3 regions of the Pseudomonas sp. Eqa60 genome follow, and region 3 is predicted to be linked to each of the others. Evidence: predicted binding sites of a transcription regulator. Region 3 holds the regulator's gene; each other region holds the start of a gene.

Region 1 (5,535 bases), 1.8 Mb from region 3:
CGCCCTGCGACAACTGGCCCAGCCTGCTGGAAAACACCTTCACCGCCCTCGACCCCTGGCTCGGCGAGCCCCATGCGCTGTTCGGCCACGGCCTGGGCGCGCTGCTGGCCTACGAGACCAGCAAGCATGCCCAGGAACGCTTTCCCCAGCAGACCCGCCACCTGTTCGTCTCCGGCTGTCGCAGCCCGGATAGCCTGCCGCGCCGGCCCTTGCTCCACTCCCTGCCCATCGCCGCGTTTCGCGAGGCGATCCTGACCCTCGGCGCCAGCCCCCTGGAGATGCCCCGCGGGCAGAACGACCTGCAATCCTACGAACGCCTGCTGCGCAACGGCCTGAAGCTTTTCGAAACCTGGTACGACACCTCCAGCGGTTGCCTGGATGTGCCGTTGACGGCCTTCTACGGCAGCGAGGACCCGCTGGCCACGGCCAACCTCATGCTCAACTGGCGCGAGTTCACCGGCCGCGAGTTCGAGCTGATCGAAGTGGCCGGCAATCACTTCTTCATCAAGTCCCAGCGCCAGCGCCTGTTGCAGGTGATCAATACTCACCTGGGGCTGCTGGGCGACCACCCGGCCTGATCGGTACCCATGAAAAAGCCCGCCCTGCCGTGAGGCGGGAGCGGGCTTGAAAGTGACGCGAAACCTCAGATCTTGAAGCTGTCCACCAGCTGCTTCAGGCGGCTGGCCTGCTGCGACAGGGCATCGCAATCCTTCAGGGTTTCGTTGAGGTTGGCCACGCCCTGCTGGTTCAGCAGGTTGATCTGGTTGATGTCGACATTGAGGGTCTCCACCACGGCCGTCTGCTCTTCGGTCGCCGCCGCCACCGACTGGTTCATGCCATCGATCTCGCCGATCCGCTGAGTCACGCTGACCAGCCGCGCACCGGCCTGGTTGGCCACTTCGACGCTCTCTTCGCTGGACGCCTGGCTGGCGTTCATGGTCGACACCGCTTCACGGGAGCCGACCTGCAAGGAGGTGATCATCTTGTGGATCTCTTCCGCCGACTCCTGGGTACGATGAGCCAGGTTGCGCACCTCGTCGGCCACCACGGCGAAGCCACGACCGGCTTCGCCGGCACGGGCCGCTTCGATGGCCGCGTTGAGGGCCAGCAAGTTGGTCTGCTGGGAGATGCCCTTGATCACGTCGAGAATGTGCCCGATGTTGTCGGTGCTGGCGTTCAGGGTCTCGATCTGGGTGCAGGACAGGCTGATCTTCTGCGACAGCTCGGTCATGGCCTGGATGGTCTGTTCCACCACTTGGCGACCGTCGTCGGCCTGTTCGCTGGCGCCACTGGCGTGCTGCGAGGCATCGGCGGCGTTACGGGCGATTTCCTGGGTTGCGGCCCCCAGTTCGTTGATCGCGGCGGCCACGCTGTTGGTGCGGGCGCTCTGCTCGTCGGAACCGATGATCGAAGCGTTGGACGAAGCCATCACGCGCTGGGACAGGTCGTGTACCTGGCGCGTGGCCGAGGACACTTCGGAAATCGAGGCATGGATCCGCTCGACGAACTGGTTGAACGAGCTGCCCAGTTCGCCGAATTCGTCCTTGCTCTCCACCACCAGGCGCCGGGTCAGGTCGCCCTCGCCCTGGGCGATGTCCTGCATCGCACGGCCCATGGTGATCAGTGGGCGCATCAACACCTGGATCAGCAGGGTCAGCAGTACGGCGATCACCGCCACGGCGATAAACATCGCGATCAAGGCAGAAGTACGGAATTGGCTCAGCGGTGCGTAGGCCTTGTCCTTGTCGATGGACAGACCGATGTACCACTCGGCATTCGGCAAGCCGGTCACCGGGGTGAAGGAGAGGATGCGCTCCTGTTTGTTCAGGACCACTTCCTGGTTGCCGTTTTCGATCCGTACGTTGGCGCCGGGGTAGATGTCCTTGAGGTTCTTCATCACCTGGTCCTTGTCCGGGCTGACGATCACCTGACCGTCGGCACTGACCAGGAAGGCGTGGCCCAGGCCACCGAAATCCACCGAGTTGATGATCTTCACCAGGGTTTCCAGGCTCAGGTCGCCACCAACCACGCCCAGCAGTTCACCCTGCTTTTTCACCGGCATGGCGATGGTCACCACCAGGCCACCGACAGCCGCCATGTAGGGCGGGGTCAGCATGGTCTTGTCGGCGGCGACGGCCTGCTTGTACCAGGGGCGCTGACGCGGGTCGTAGCCGTCGGGCATCTTCGCGTCAGGGCGCTGGGTGAAGGTGCCGTTGGCCTGGCCGACGTAGGTGAACTGGAAGTTCGAGGTAAAGGCCGGTTGGTCCACCAGCCCTGGGAAATCTGCGTTCTGACCTTGGTGAGCAACGTTCTGCGCGAGGTTCTCGAGCACCAGGATCCGCCCGCTCATCCAGTTCTGCACACTGCTGGAGGTGAGCTCACCGGCCTGCTGGATAGAGGATTCGAGGTTCTGTCGGATGGTGTTTCGCTGCAGGTAGTCGTTGTACAAGGTGAACAACGCAAAAGCCAGAACCACTACGCCGGAGGCGGCCAAAAGGATTTTATGGCTGAACTTGAGATTCATTTCATGGGACTTCTTATGCCGAAAGTGGGGATGCGTCCGTAATGCAACATTCCATGTAACAGCGCAGGCGATGTTCTCTGACCGCTCTACTTTGGTGCACGCATGTCTTATCAGTCTTTCGGCAAGAATCTGCGAACCCTTAGAGATTTTTCTGAATTACTCGCCTGAATTTGCCTAATCCCGCCGAACGGTGTTCCAGAGCATCCGTGGCACATTTTCAGATGACCGACAGTGCGCTGCTTATTGCCAAATCGATAAAGCCTCAATGACAATGCGACTAATTATCATTAGTGACACTCAGGCAGTCCGCGTCCATGTCATCACCCGAGTTCGCCGTACAGACGCTCTACAGCCATCACCATGGCTGGCTCAACAGCTGGCTGCGCCAGCGCCTGGGCAATGCCGCGGATGCTGCCGACCTGGCTCAGGACACCTTCGTACGCCTGCTGCAGAAAACTGAACGTCTGGAACTCAAGGCCCCCCGGGCTTTTTTACGCACCATCGCCCGGGGGCTGGTAATCGATCACTGGCGCCGCGAGGAAATCGAACGTGCCTATCTGGAAACCATCGCCCACTTGCCCGAAGCCCAAACACCCGGCGCTGAAGCTCGGGCGTTGATTCTGGAGCTGCTGGAAAGCATTGCGCGGATGCTTGAAGGGCTGAAGCCGAAAGTACGTCAGGCTTTTCTCCTGGCTCAGTGCGAGGAACTTACCCACAAGCAGATTGCTCAGCAGATGGGCCTATCCCTGCGTACCGTCGAGCGTTATGTCGCCCAGGCGCTCTACCATTGCTACCTGCTGCGCTACGAGAGCTGAAGCCTGTGGATAACTTCCCCGTCAGCCTGCCGCTCAAGCCCAATCCCGATCACCTGGTGGTCAAGCAAGCAATCAACTGGTTGCTGCGCCTGCGCAACAACGGTGCCAACCCCAAGCTGCAGCAACAGTGCGATCTGTGGCGGGCGGCGCACCAGGAGCACGAACTGGCCTGGCAGCGGGTGCAATCGTTGCAGCAGGAACTCACGGCCAACCTGCGTTCGGTGCCGGGGGCTCAGGTGGCCTTGCATACCCTGGAACACAGCAGTCAGCGCCTGGGCCGGCGCCAGGCCCTGAAACTGCTCAGTGGCGCCCTGCTCCTGGGCTCCAGTGCCTGGGTCGGCAAGGATCTGCTGGGCTGGCAACAATGGAACGCAGACTTTGCCACCGCCGTCGGCGAGCAGCGAGGCTTCCAGTTGCCCGATGGCACCCGCCTGGAACTCAATACCGACAGCGCGGCGGACCTCAACTTCAATGCCGAGCAGCGCCTGATCAAACTGCGCCGGGGCGAGATCATGGTGTCCTGTGGAGCCGATCACGGCCCTGCCCGCCCGCTGCTGGTGGAGAGCCGCCACGCCCTGCTGGAAGGCTTCGACGCCCGCTTCGTGGTGCGCGTGGAGGAACGCTGCACGCGCCTGAGCGTGACCCACGGCAGCGTGGCCATTCATGCGCCGCACACCGCCGACGGCCGTAGCGCCCGGGTGGAAGCAGGTCAGAGCTATCAGATCAGCCATGGCCTGGCCGAACCTGCGGCCCCCCTGGCGATGGACGTCGGCGCCTGGGCCGATGGCCTGATCGTTACGCGCAACATGCGCCTGGACGACTTCCTCCAGGAGGTCGGCCGCTATCGCCATGGCTATCTGGGCTGCTCGGCAGCGGTTGGCAATCTGCGCCTTTCAGGTGTGTTCCGCCTGGAAGACACCGACAAGTTGCTGGCCATCCTGCCCCAGACCCTGCCAGTGCAGTTGCGCTACCGCACCCGTTGGTGGGTGACCTTGGGGCCAGTGGCTTGAAATTCACTGGGGTGATTTTTTTTGGCGGGTTTTGCCAGGACGTCCGGCTTAGTCAGTAAGCACTTCAATCTGCTTCCTGCGACTTCAACGGAACCTACCATGACTCTGCGCGACACCCGCCCAAGCTCACCCTGCGCCCGCCCCTTGCGCCAAGCCATCCGCGCCGCCCTGCTGTGCTCCAGCATCGGCCTCGGCACAGTGGCGCCCCAGGTGCTGGCCGCCGCTAGCGCTGTTGATGCCCCGCGTCACAGCTACAGCGTGGCCCCGGGCAACCTCGGCGATGCCCTCAACCAGTTCGCCCGGCAGGCCGGGATCACCCTGTCCACCACCCCGGCCCTGACCCAGGGCAGGCAGTCCCCCGGGCTCCAGGGCGACTACTCCATTCCCCAAGGCCTGAACCAGCTGCTGCGGGGTTCGGGACTGGAGGCGGTCAGCCAGGACGGCGGCAACTACGTACTGCGGCCCCTGCCCCAGGGCAGCGCCCTGACCCTGCCCGCCACTGAGGTCAAGGGCTTCGCCCTGGGCAACGCATTGGGCAGCATGGAGGGCTACAACGCGACGCACAGTCAGATCGCCACCAAGACCAGTACCGCGTTGCTGGAGACCTCGCAAAGCGTCTCGGTGGTCACCCGTGAACAGATCGACGACCAGGGCGCGCAAACCGTCGCCCAGACCATGCGCTACACCCCCGGCGTGCTGACCAATCCCTATGGCGCCACCCATCGCTACGACTATGTAGCGATGCGCGGCTTCAACGATGGTTCGGTGGACAACATCTACCTCGATGGCCTCAAGTCCATGGGTGACAGCGGCACCTACAGCAGCATGCAGGTCGACCCCTACTTCCTCGAACGGGTGGATATTCTCAAGGGCCCCTCATCGGTGCTTTATGGCCGCAGTTCCCCTGGCGGCCTGGTGGCCCTGACCAGCAAAAAGCCTCTCTACGAGCCCTATCACCAGATTCAGGCAACCGTGGGCACCCAGGGCAAACAGGGCCTGGGGTTCGACTTCAGCGGCCCGCTCGATGACGACAAGCGCGTTGCCTATCGGTTGATCGGCCTGACGGACAAGTCCGACACTCAGTTCGACCACGCGAAGGAAAAACGCTTCGCCCTGTCGCCGACCCTGAGTATCGACTTCAGTGAAGACACCTCCCTGACGCTCCAGGCCTATTTGCAGAATGACC
Region 2 (5,535 bases), 1.7 Mb from region 3:
GGCGGCGGTGGTGATCTTCTGGGTCACGCTGGTGGTTGCTGTGGCGTTGGTGCCGATGGCAATGGCCCGTACGTTGGTCTGTTGCTGCTGGTCGCCGGCGGCCTGGTTGACGTTGAAGTTGCCGGTATAGCCTGCGCCGGAGTTCTGGATGTTCGAGGTAGCGGTGACTGGGCTGGCCGAGTCGGCCATGGCCCCGGTGCAGGTCAGCAAGGCGAGGAACAGCAGGGAGCGACTCATGTTATTGCCCTCCAATGTTGCTCAAGGGAGCCATGCCGGAGCTGATGCTGCGGTTGATCGAGTTGGAGATGCTGGCGCCCGCACCGCCGCCATGGCCGGCGGACATGCCGGGCAGGCCGTTGTTGTTGGTCAGCACATTCATGCCGGGTACACCGGCGCTGCCGGACAGCACCGTGCCGCGGACCAGCGCTCCGGTCTTGATTCCGGCAAAGTCGCCATCGCTCATTTCATTACTGGTCATCTGATTGACCAGGACCGACGGGTTGGTGTTGACCTCGACGGGGTTGGGATCTTTTTGCAAAGGTGCGCGGCCGATGGGCTGCGCCTGGACGGTGCGCTGGATGATGATTTCGCCATTCCCCGCAGCGATCACCGGAAGGCTGTACACCGCGCTGACGGCGCAGCCGATCAGCAGTAGGCGGGTGAAACTTTTATTCAGCGTCCCCACGGCGGTATTCCTTCTTCTCAGTGCTGGCCCTAGCCGGCGTTGCGAGGAAGAGAGCAGAAGCCGTGCCGCTTTTTGTTTCTTTTTAAGATTCAACGGCTTGCGAACGCTGCGGGGCGTCGGCTTTCGGGACTGTTTCAGGGATGAGACACCTACCCCCGACGGCCATTGGCCATAACCGGGGCAACGCTCTGGAACAGGGGTTGCTGCGGGGGTGTATCAGGGGCTTAACAGTTTGCCCGGCCGTGGGCGCCACCGCGGAAAATGGCGGCCTGATGGCCGGGCAGGTGTTTCAGGGATGGACACTTGTGGCCCTGCGGCACTGCACCGATCACGCTTGCAGCAGTTGCCGGACCTGCTCGAAGGCCTGTTGCCGGCGGGCTTGCCAGTCGCCGCCAATGATGCGGTACGGCTGGCGGTGTTGCTCCAGCCAATGGCGGGTAGCCTCGAAGAACGCCAGGCGTTCTGCCAGTTGTGGCTGGCAGCGCTGGCCATCGTCGCTCCAGGCCACATCTTCCGGCGACAGCAGCAGGTGCAGGTCGTAGTGGCGGGCCAGCAGTTGGGGTTCCAGCCACGGCGGGCAGTCGCCGAACAGGGTCTGGCTCCAGAGTTGGTTGCTTAACAGGTGGGTATCGAGAATCAGCAGTCCAGGTTGCTGGGCGCGGGCCTGATCTTCCCAGGCGAGCTGGCCCCGGGCGATCTCGGGAATGTCCGCCAGGCAGGTGTCGCGGCCCTGTTGCTCGATGAAGTGGCGCACGTATTCGCCCACCTGGATGCCACCGAAGTGGGCTTGCAGCTCGCTCGCCAGCCAGCTCTTGCCGCTGGATTCGGGGCCGGTCAGTACCAGGACCTTCACGACTGCAGGGCCGGGTCGGCGCGCCAGGCTCGCCAGCCCTGGACGGCCAGCAGGGTGAAAAGGGCATACAGCGCCGCCGTCAGGTAGAGCTCCTTGTAGACGAACAGCCCGACGAAAATCACGTCCACGGCAATCCACAGCGGCCAGCATTGCACGCGCTTCTGCGCCATCCACCACTGCGCCACCAGGCTGAAGGCGGTCAAGGCGGCGTCCAGCCAGGGCTGCGCGGCGTCGGTCCAGTGGGCCATGGCAGCCCCCAGCAGCAGGCTGCCCATTGCGCCCAGGGCCAGCCCCTGTAGCAGTCCGCTGGACTGCAACTGGCTGACCGGCCGCCCCTGGTGCTGTTCGCCGCCCCGGGTCCACTGCCACCAGCCATAGAGCTGCAGCACCGCGTAGACCACCTGCAGGAGCATGTCGGAATAGAGCTTGACCTCGTAGAAGATCCAGCTGTACAGCAGCACCATGACCAGGCCGATGGGCCAGCACCAGGGGTTCTGTTTGACCGTCAGCCAGACGGCGATCACGCCGAGGGCGGCGGCAAACAGTTCAAGCCCGGACATGGCGGTTCCTTGGGGAAATGGAGGAGGGGGGCGATTGTACCCAGAGTCGGCCCTGGGCGTCAGTCCGGGGCCTTGGGTTCAGCGAGGGGTCAGACGCGGAACTGGCGCAACAGGCCGTTGAGCTGCTCCGACAGCTCCTTGAGGTGGCGGCTGGCGGCGCTGGAGTGCTGGGCCGCCAGGGCCGTGCCCTGGGACAGGCCGGCTGCCTGGCCGACGTTGTGGTTGATGTCTTCCACCACATGGGCCTGTTCCAGGGTGGCGCTGGCAATCGTCGCGTTCAGGCCGTTGAGGTTGCGCAGTGCCTGGCCGATGGCGTTGAGGCTGGCGCCGGCCAGCCCGGCCTGCTCGATGGTCAGTTGCGAGGCTCGGCTGCTATCGCCGATGACCTTGACCGCCGCTTCGGAGTGGTTTTGCAGGCGCTCGATCATGCCCTGGATTTCCGCGGTGGACTGCTGGGTACGCTGGGCCAGCAGGCGCACTTCGTCGGCCACCACGGCAAAGCCGCGCCCTTGCTCCCCAGCCCGGGCCGCCTCGATGGCAGCGTTCAGGGCCAGCAGGTTGGTCTGTTCGGCAATCGAGCGGATCACCTCCAGCACCGTGCCGATCTGGGTGCTTTCCGCCGCCAGGGTGCGGATCACTTCCACCGCCTGGTCGATGGTCATAGAAAGCTGGTCGATCTGCTGCAAGCTGCCGTCGATGTTGACCTGGCCCTGCTGGGCCTGGGCCTCGGCCTCGCGCACCTCGGAGGCGGCGTGCTCGGCGTTGCGGGCTACATCCTGGACTGCGCTGGTGACCTGGCTGATAGCGGCCGCCACCTGCTCCATCTGTTGGGATTGCTGCTGGCTGCGCTCCTGGGCGTCGTTGGCGTTGCTACCCAGTTCGCTGGAGGACTGTTCCAGGGCTGCGGCGCTGGATTGCAGCTGCATCACCACACCGCGCAACTTGGCGGTAAAGCCGTTGAAGTGCCGGGCCAGTTCGGTGACCTCGTCCTGGCCGTGGGTGTCGAGGCTGCGGGTCAGGTCGCTTTCGCCGCTGGCGATGTTGGCCATGGCGTGCACCGTTTCGCGCAGCGGGCTGACAATGCTGCGCACGATCAGCACCACCAGGGCGGCCATCAGCAGGGCAATCACCAGGCCGATGGAGGAGGCGCGCAGTACCTGGGCGTAGAACTCGTCCTGCAGGTCGTCGATATAGACTCCGGAGCCGATGATCCAGCCCCAGGGCTGGAACAGCTGGATGTAGGAGGTCTTCTGGACCGGTTGCTCGGCGCCGGGCTTGGGCCAGCGGTAGTCCACCATGCCGCCGCCCTTGGCCTTGGCCAGGGTCACCATCTCGTTGAACACCTCGAAACCGTCCGGGTCCTTGACCGCGGCCAGGTTCTGCCCGTCGAGCTTGGGGTTGGCCGGGTGCATGATCATCACCGGCGTCAGGTCGTTGATCCAGAAGTAGTCATTCTGGTTGTAGCGCAGCCCGCGAATCACCTGCAGCGCCTGCTTCTGCGCCTGCTCGCGGGTCAGGCTGCCGGCGGCTTCCAGGCCCTGGTAGTAATTCAGTACGCCGGCGGCGGTCTGCACCACGTGCTGGGTCTTCTGCGCCTTGGCCAGGTACAGGTCCCCATGAATCTGCTTGAGCATCATCACGCCCAGGGTCACCAGGGTCAGCACCGCCACGATCAGGATCAGCCACAGGCGCTGACTGATGGACATCTTGCGTAAGCTATTCATCATCCGGTCACTCCAGATTCTTGTTCTTGTCATAAAAGGCCCGGAGCATCCAAGCACGCTGGCCTTCCAACGCCAACCCTACGGAAGTCCAATAACATCGCGGCGTGTTTTGCGCCTGTCTGTTAGGATTTCGGCGCCTTTGCCGAAAACCTGAACCTTTCTGAACTTTTCACATAATTTTCATGGGCTTGTGTTGATCTTACGAGCGCCGATTTCTCGGCTACGCTCGACGCAGCAAATGCTTTGACCAATTAAAAAGAGGCATGCCACGAGCATCGCCTCATGGGGGAATTGATGGATCTTTGGACCGCCGCACAGGCATTGATACTCGGGATTGTCGAAGGCCTGACCGAGTTTTTACCCATCAGCAGCACCGGACACCAGATCATTGTGGCCGACTTGCTCGACTTTGGCGGCGAGCGGGCGATGGCCTTCAACATCATTATCCAGTTGGGGGCGATCCTTGCGGTTGTCTGGGAATTTCGCCGCAAGATCCTCGATGTGGTGATCGGCCTGCCGACCCAGCCCAAGGCCCAGCGCTTCACGATCAACCTGTTGATCGCCTTCCTGCCGGCGGTGGTGCTGGGGGTGATCTTCGCCGACCTGATCCATGCCTACCTGTTCAACCCCATTACCGTGGCCACGGCCCTGGTGGTCGGCGGCCTCATCATGCTGTGGGCCGAGCGCCGGCAGCACCAGGTGCATGCCGAGACAGTGGACGACATCACCTGGAAGGACGCGCTCAAGGTCGGCTGCGCCCAGTGCCTGGCGATGATCCCGGGCACCTCGCGCTCGGGCTCCACCATCATCGGCGGTCTGCTGTTCGGCCTGTCGCGCAAGACCGCCACCGAGTTTTCGTTCTTCCTGGCCATGCCCACCATGGTCGGCGCCGCGGTGTATTCAGGCTACAAGTACCGCCATCTGTTCCAGCCCGATGACTTCCCGGTGTTCGCCATCGGCTTCGTCACCGCCTTTGTCTTCGCCATGATCGCGGTCAAGGGCCTGCTGAAGTTCATCGCCAGCCACAGCTACGCGGCCTTCGCCTGGTATCGCATTGCCTTCGGCCTGTTGATCCTGGCGACCTGGCAGTTCGGCTGGGTCGACTGGACGGCGGCCAAGCCATGAGTACGGCCCGGCGCCCGGCGCCCTCGGCCAGTGCCGCGCGGCTCCAGCATCCCAGGGCCAAGCTGCTGGCGTTCGTCCTGCTTTGCGGGTTGCCGCTGTTCGGTTCGCTGTCGCTGTGGTGGAAGGGGATTTCGCTCATTCCCCTGATCGCCTATGGCGCGGTCAGCCTGCTGGCCTTCCTGGTCTACTGGCACGACAAGCGCCGGGCCCAGGCCGAGGGCCGGCGCACCCCGGAGAACGTCCTGCATGCCCTGGAACTGGCCGGTGGCTGGCCCGGGGCCTTGCTGGCCCAGCAGCTGTTGCGCCACAAGACCCGCAAGGTCTCCTATCAGTTGGTGTTCTGGCTGATCGTGGCCTTGCACCAGGTGTTCTGGATCGACCGGCTGTTTCTGGAAAGCAGCCTGCTGAGCCTGTTCTAGAGCAGCAAACCCACCTGAACCCGCTTGGGCAGCTTGCTCACCACCAACTGGTGAGAGCGCTGCAGCAGCGCCTCTAGCTCCGAGGCGCCCAGGGGGTAGGGGGTGTTCATGATGATCCAGTGCGCCCGGGCCAGGTAGGGCGCCGGCGCAATGCCCGGGCGGTCGACAT
Region 3 (5,535 bases):
TGGCCGGTGGCGCCGCTTACCTGGTCTGGAAAAAACAGAACCAGGTCAAGGTCAAGGCTCTGGAAGAGGTCCAGCGTCAACAGGACCTGCTGCCTTCCCCGGCCCGTGCCCTGGAAACCAAGGAGTTGGGTTGGGACGACGTGACGCCGATCGACATGATCGGCCTGGAAGTCGGTTACCGCCTGATTCCCCTGGTGGATCGCAACCAGGGCGGGCAATTGCTGGCGCGGATCAAGGGGGTGCGCAAGAAGCTCTCCCAGGACCTGGGCTTTCTCATGCCCACGGTGCATATCCGCGACAACCTGGACCTGGCGCCGAGCGCCTACCGCCTGACCCTGATGGGGGTGATCCTGGCCGAAGCGGAGATCTATCCGGATCGCGAGCTGGCGATCAACCCGGGGCAGGTCTATGGCACGCTCAACGGCATCTCCGCTCGGGACCCGGCCTTTGGTCTGGAAGCGGTGTGGATCGAAATCAGCCAACGGCCGCAGGCGCAGTCCCTGGGCTACACCGTGGTGGACGCCAGTACCGTGGTCGCCACCCACTTGAACCAGATTCTGTACAAGCACTCCAGCGAACTGATCGGCCACGAAGAGGTCCAGCAGTTGCTGCAAGTGTTGTCCAAGAGTTCGCCGAAGCTGGCCGAGGAATTGGTGCCGGGCGTGCTGTCGCTGTCGCAGTTGCTCAAGGTCCTGCAAGCGCTGCTGGCCGAGCAGGTGCCGGTACGCGACATCCGCAGCATTGCCGAAGCCATCGCCAACAATGCCGCCAAGAGTCAAGATACTGCCGCTTTGGTTGCCGCGGTACGCGTCGGATTGTCTCGTGCCATCGTCCAAAGCATTGTAGGCACTGAGTCTGAGCTGCCTGTGATCACCTTGGAGCCAAGGTTGGAACAAATTTTGCTCAGCAGTCTGCAGAAGGCAGGACAAGGCCAGGAAGAAGGCGTTCTGCTGGAGCCAAGCATGGCAGAGAAGCTGCAGCGTTCGCTGATCGATGCGGCGCAGCGTCAAGAGATGCAAGGTCAACCGGTGATTCTGTTGGTAGCGGGGCCGGTCCGCGCCATGCTCTCGCGGTTCGGCCGTCTCGCCGTCCCGGGTTTGCATGTGCTGGCGTACCAGGAAATTCCGGACAACAAGCAAGTGACCATCGTTGCGACAGTAGGGCCCAACGGCTGAGGTAGTGGGTTATGCAAGTTAAGCGTTTTTTCGCCGCCGATATGCGTCAGGCCATGAAACTGGTTCGTGATGAGTTGGGCGCTGAAGCCGCCATCATCGGCAACCGGCGGATCGCCGGCGGTGTCGAGCTGACGGCTGCGCTGGATTACAAGTTGTCGGCCTTGTCGCCACGGGTTCCGAACATGGAACTCGAGGACGAGCTGCGCAAGACCCAGTCGCGGATTGTCACCGCCCAGGCCGAACTAAGCCTGCGGGGCGAGGGCGACAGTGCCTCGATCACCAATCGCCAGCTGTTCGCCGGCCTGCCGTTGACCGCGGCCGAGCCCCTGATCGAGCCGACCCTGACCGAGCGTCCGCGCCCGGCGCCGGCTCCTGCAGCGCCACCTGCCGATACGCGGGCGCTGGACTCGATGCGTTTCGAGCTCAACGGTCTGCGCGAACTGCTGGAAGTGCAGCTCGGCTCCCTGGCCTGGAGCCAATTGCAGGGCAGCCGTCCGGAGCAGGCCAACCTCTGGCGTCGCCTGCAGCGCATCGGCCTGTCGGGCCCGCTGGCCCGCGACCTGCTGGCACTGATTACCGAAATCAACGAACCCCGTCAGGCCTGGCGCATGTTGCTGGCGCACCTGGCGCGAATGATCCAGACCCCGGAAGTCGAGCCTCTGGAAGAGGGCGGCGTGATCGCCATGGTCGGCCCGGCCGGCATGGGCAAGACCACCACCCTGGCCAAGCTGGCGGCGCGCTACGTGCTCAAGTACGGGGCGCAGAACATTGCCCTGGTGAGCATGGACAGCTACCGCATCGGCGCCCAGGAGCAGCTCAAGACCCTGGGGCGCATCCTCAATGTGTCGGTGACCCATGTGGACCCGGGCCAGTCCCTGGCCCAGGCACTGGATCCGCTGCTGCGCAAGCGCGTGGTGCTGATCGATACCGCCGGCCTGCAGGCCAGCGATCCGGCGTTGCGCATGCAACTGGAGAGCCTGGCCGGTCGTGGCATTCGTGCGAAGAACTATCTGGTACTGGCTACCACCAGCCAGAAACAGGTGCTGACCGCCGCCTACCACAGCTACAAACGCTGCGGCCTGGCCGGTTGCATCCTGACTAAACTTGATGAAACAGCCAGTCTTGGCGAAGTGCTGAGCCTGGCCATCAGTCATGAACTGCCGGTTGCCTATCTCACTGATGGTCCGCGGATTCCTGACGATCTGCACCTGCCTCGCCGGCATCAGCTGGTGAGTCGCGCGGTAAGCGTACAGATGCAGGAAGAACCCAGCGAGGAAGCCATGGCCGACATGTTCGCTGACCTTTACCACAGCCCGTCCAAACGGGTTGGCTGAGGTAATCATGAATAGATTGCAGTGTATCTACATCGATGGTCTGCCATGCATTGTTCCAATGGTGAACGCGCAGCCAGTTATGTGGCCCCGTCTAAGTAAGACAAGGTAAAGAAAGAACATGGGCAGCATGCATCCCGTACAGGTGATTGCGGTGACCGGCGGCAAAGGTGGCGTCGGCAAGACTAATGTGTCAGTGAACTTGTCCCTGGCTCTGGCTGAGCTCGGCCGGCGGGTCTTGCTGCTGGATGCCGACCTGGGACTGGCCAATGTCGATGTCCTGCTGGGCCTGACTCCCAAACATACCCTGGCCGACGTCATCGAGGGTCGTTGCGAACTGCGCGATGTGCTGCTCCAGGGGCCTGGAGGCATCCGCATCGTACCGGCCGCCTCGGGCACCCAGAGCATGGTGCACCTGAGCCCTGCGCAGCACGCTGGCCTGATCCAGGCCTTCAGCGATATCGGCGACAATCTCGATGTGCTGGTGATCGACACCGCTGCGGGTATTGGTGACTCGGTAGTCAGCTTTGTCCGCGCGGCCCAGGAAGTACTGCTGGTGGTGTGCGACGAGCCGACCTCGATCACGGACGCCTACGCGCTGATCAAGCTGCTCAACCGCGACTACGGCATGAACCGTTTCCGGGTCCTGGCCAACATGGCTCAGAGCCCTCAGGAAGGTCGCAACCTGTTTGCAAAATTGACCAAGGTCACGGATCGCTTCCTGGACGTGGCCTTACAATACGTCGGCGCAGTTCCCTACGACGAAAGCGTACGCAAGGCCGTGCAAAAGCAGCGTGCGGTCTATGAAGCCTTTCCTCGTTCGAAGTGTGCATTGGCGTTCAAGGCCATCGCGCAAAAAGTCGATACCTGGCCGTTGCCGGCGAACCCACGCGGGCATCTGGAGTTTTTTGTCGAGCGGCTAGTGCATCAAACAGCGGGACCGGTGCTATGACTGCCAGTGGCTACAACCTCTACAAGAAGTCGGCGCGTGACAGCCAGTACGAATTGATCGAGCGCTACGCGCCTCTGGTCAAGCGTATTGCCTATCACCTGCTGGCGCGGTTGCCGGCCAGTGTTCAGGTAGAAGACCTGATTCAGGCCGGGATGATCGGTTTGCTCGAAGTGTCGACCAAATACGACGCGAGCAAGGGGGCGAGTTTCGAAACCTACGCGGGTATCCGTATCCGTGGGGCGATGCTCGACGAGGTTCGTAAAGGCGACTGGGCGCCGCGTTCGGTGCACCGTAATACGCGCATGGTCAGTGATGCGATTCGCGCAATTGAAGCTAAAACCGGTCGTGACGCTAAAGATCATGAAGTTGCGGCCGAACTTCAATTGAGTCTCGACGATTATTACGGGATTTTGAACGACACCTTGGGCAGCCGCCTGTTCAGTTTCGACGACCTGTTGCAGGACGGCGAGCATGAAGGGCTGCATGAGGATGGCGCCAGTGCTCATCTCGAGCCGTCACGGGACCTGGAGGATGAACGCTTCCAGGCCGCGTTGGCGGATGCGATTGCCAATTTGCCGGAGCGCGAGCGACTGGTGTTGGCGCTGTACTACGACGAAGAGCTGAACCTCAAGGAGATCGGTGAGGTCCTGGGGGTCAGCGAATCGCGGGTCAGCCAGTTACACAGCCAGTGCGCAGCCCGTTTGCGGGGGCGTTTGGGGGAGTGGCGAGCGCGCTGACAGGCAGTGTGGGGACACTGCGTTCAGGACCGGTGAAGCAAGCGCTGCACCGGTCTTGCAGTATGTGCTCCATGCAGTCGTTGTGTGTTATGCCGGATTGATTGAATGGCGCGTTCAGGTGCTGGATGCGTTTAAGACTGCTTGGAGGTCGAATTGGACAAGAACATGAAAATCCTCATCGTTGATGACTTTTCAACGATGCGGCGGATCATTAAGAACCTGTTGCGTGATCTGGGATTCACCAACACGGTCGAGGCCGACGATGGCACTACCGCCATTCCGGTACTCAACAGCGGGAGCATCGACTTTCTGGTAACGGACTGGAACATGCCGGGCATGACCGGTATCGACCTGCTGCGCCACGTGCGCGCCGATGAAAAACTCAAGCACCTGCCGGTATTGATGGTGACTGCTGAAGCCAAGCGCGAGCAGATCATCGAAGCTGCCCAGGCCGGCGTAAACGGCTATGTCGTCAAACCATTCACGGCTCAGGCGTTGAAAGAGAAGATCGAAAAAATCTTCGAACGCATCGGTTGAGACGCGTAGCCATTCCGCCACGGGGGAGCTATGGAGCATAACGAATCTTCACTGGGCGACTTTGAGTCGACCCTGAAAAAACATGCGCTGGAACTGGTCGAGAGCCTTGAAAAGGGCCGGTTCGGCGAAGCGGTGCAATTGATCCATGAGCTCAATCAGACCCGTGACCGCGGCCTGTACCAGGAAGTGGGCAAGCTCACCCGCGAGCTGCATAGCGCGATCGTCAATTTCCAGATTGACCCGCACATGCCGCAAGCCGAGGAAGTTTCACAGATCACGGATGCCACTGAGCGCCTGTCCTATGTGGTCCGGCTGACGGAAGCCGCAGCCAACCGCACCATGGACCTGGTGGAGAGCAGCACCCCGCTGGTCAACGGCTTGAGCACTGAAGCCCAGGCCTTGAGCGCAGACTGGGGGCGCTTCATGCGGCGCGAGGTCGGCGCTGAAGAGTTTCGCGAGCTGGCGCGCCGGGTCGACAGTTTCCTGACGCGCAGCGAACAGGAAACCCGTACCGTTTCCGGCCACCTCAACGACATTCTGCTGGCGCAGGATTACCAGGACCTGACCGGTCAGGTGATCAAGCGTGTGACCCAGTTGGTCACGGAAGTCGAAAGCAATCTGCTCAAACTCGTCTTGATGGCCAGCCAGGTCGATCGTTTCGCCGGTATCGAACATGACCGTGAATCGATCCTCGCTGAAAAAGATCCGCAAAAACATCTCGCCAAGGGTGAAGGTCCGCAGATTCATGCCGATAAACGGGAAGACGTTATGTCCGGTCAGGACGATGTAGACGATTTGCTTTC

The links. Region 3 encodes FliA, which starts transcription of late flagellar genes. Its sites were predicted from a motif close to CTAAAGTTTNNNNNNNNNNNGCCGNTAA; they were not measured.
Region 1: a site for FliA is predicted at 2,640-2,667, ahead of KI242_RS00665 (methyl-accepting chemotaxis protein). Genes of this name have one in related genera too.
Region 2: a site for FliA is predicted at 3,950-3,977, ahead of KI242_RS16350 (methyl-accepting chemotaxis protein). Genes of this name have one in related genera too.

Annotation. Positions count from the first base shown of each region.
Region 1 is NZ_AP024342.1:131,504-137,038, reverse strand. Features, by position in the region: gene KI242_RS00670 (alpha/beta fold hydrolase) at 1-578, shown strand, start outside; gene KI242_RS00665 (methyl-accepting chemotaxis protein) at 644-2,524, opposite strand; gene KI242_RS00660 (sigma-70 family RNA polymerase sigma factor) at 2,839-3,339, shown strand; gene KI242_RS00655 (FecR family protein) at 3,345-4,349, shown strand; gene KI242_RS00650 (TonB-dependent siderophore receptor) at 4,449-5,535, shown strand, end outside.
Region 2 is NZ_AP024342.1:3,588,281-3,593,815, reverse strand. Features, by position in the region: gene KI242_RS16370 (hypothetical protein) at 1-237, opposite strand, end outside; gene KI242_RS16365 (hypothetical protein) at 239-685, opposite strand; gene KI242_RS16360 (AAA family ATPase) at 1,014-1,538, opposite strand; gene pnuC (nicotinamide riboside transporter PnuC) at 1,535-2,098, opposite strand; gene KI242_RS16350 (methyl-accepting chemotaxis protein) at 2,188-3,822, opposite strand; gene KI242_RS16345 (undecaprenyl-diphosphate phosphatase) at 4,117-4,947, shown strand; gene KI242_RS16340 (DUF1294 domain-containing protein) at 4,944-5,366, shown strand; gene KI242_RS16335 (MmcQ/YjbR family DNA-binding protein) at 5,363-5,535, opposite strand, start outside.
Region 3 is NZ_AP024342.1:1,927,413-1,932,947, forward strand. Features, by position in the region: gene flhA (flagellar biosynthesis protein FlhA) at 1-1,175, shown strand, start outside; gene flhF (flagellar biosynthesis protein FlhF) at 1,187-2,509, shown strand; gene fleN (flagellar synthesis regulator FleN) at 2,628-3,458, shown strand; gene fliA (RNA polymerase sigma factor FliA) at 3,455-4,195, shown strand; gene KI242_RS08710 (chemotaxis response regulator CheY) at 4,361-4,732, shown strand; gene KI242_RS08715 (protein phosphatase CheZ) at 4,763-5,535, shown strand, end outside.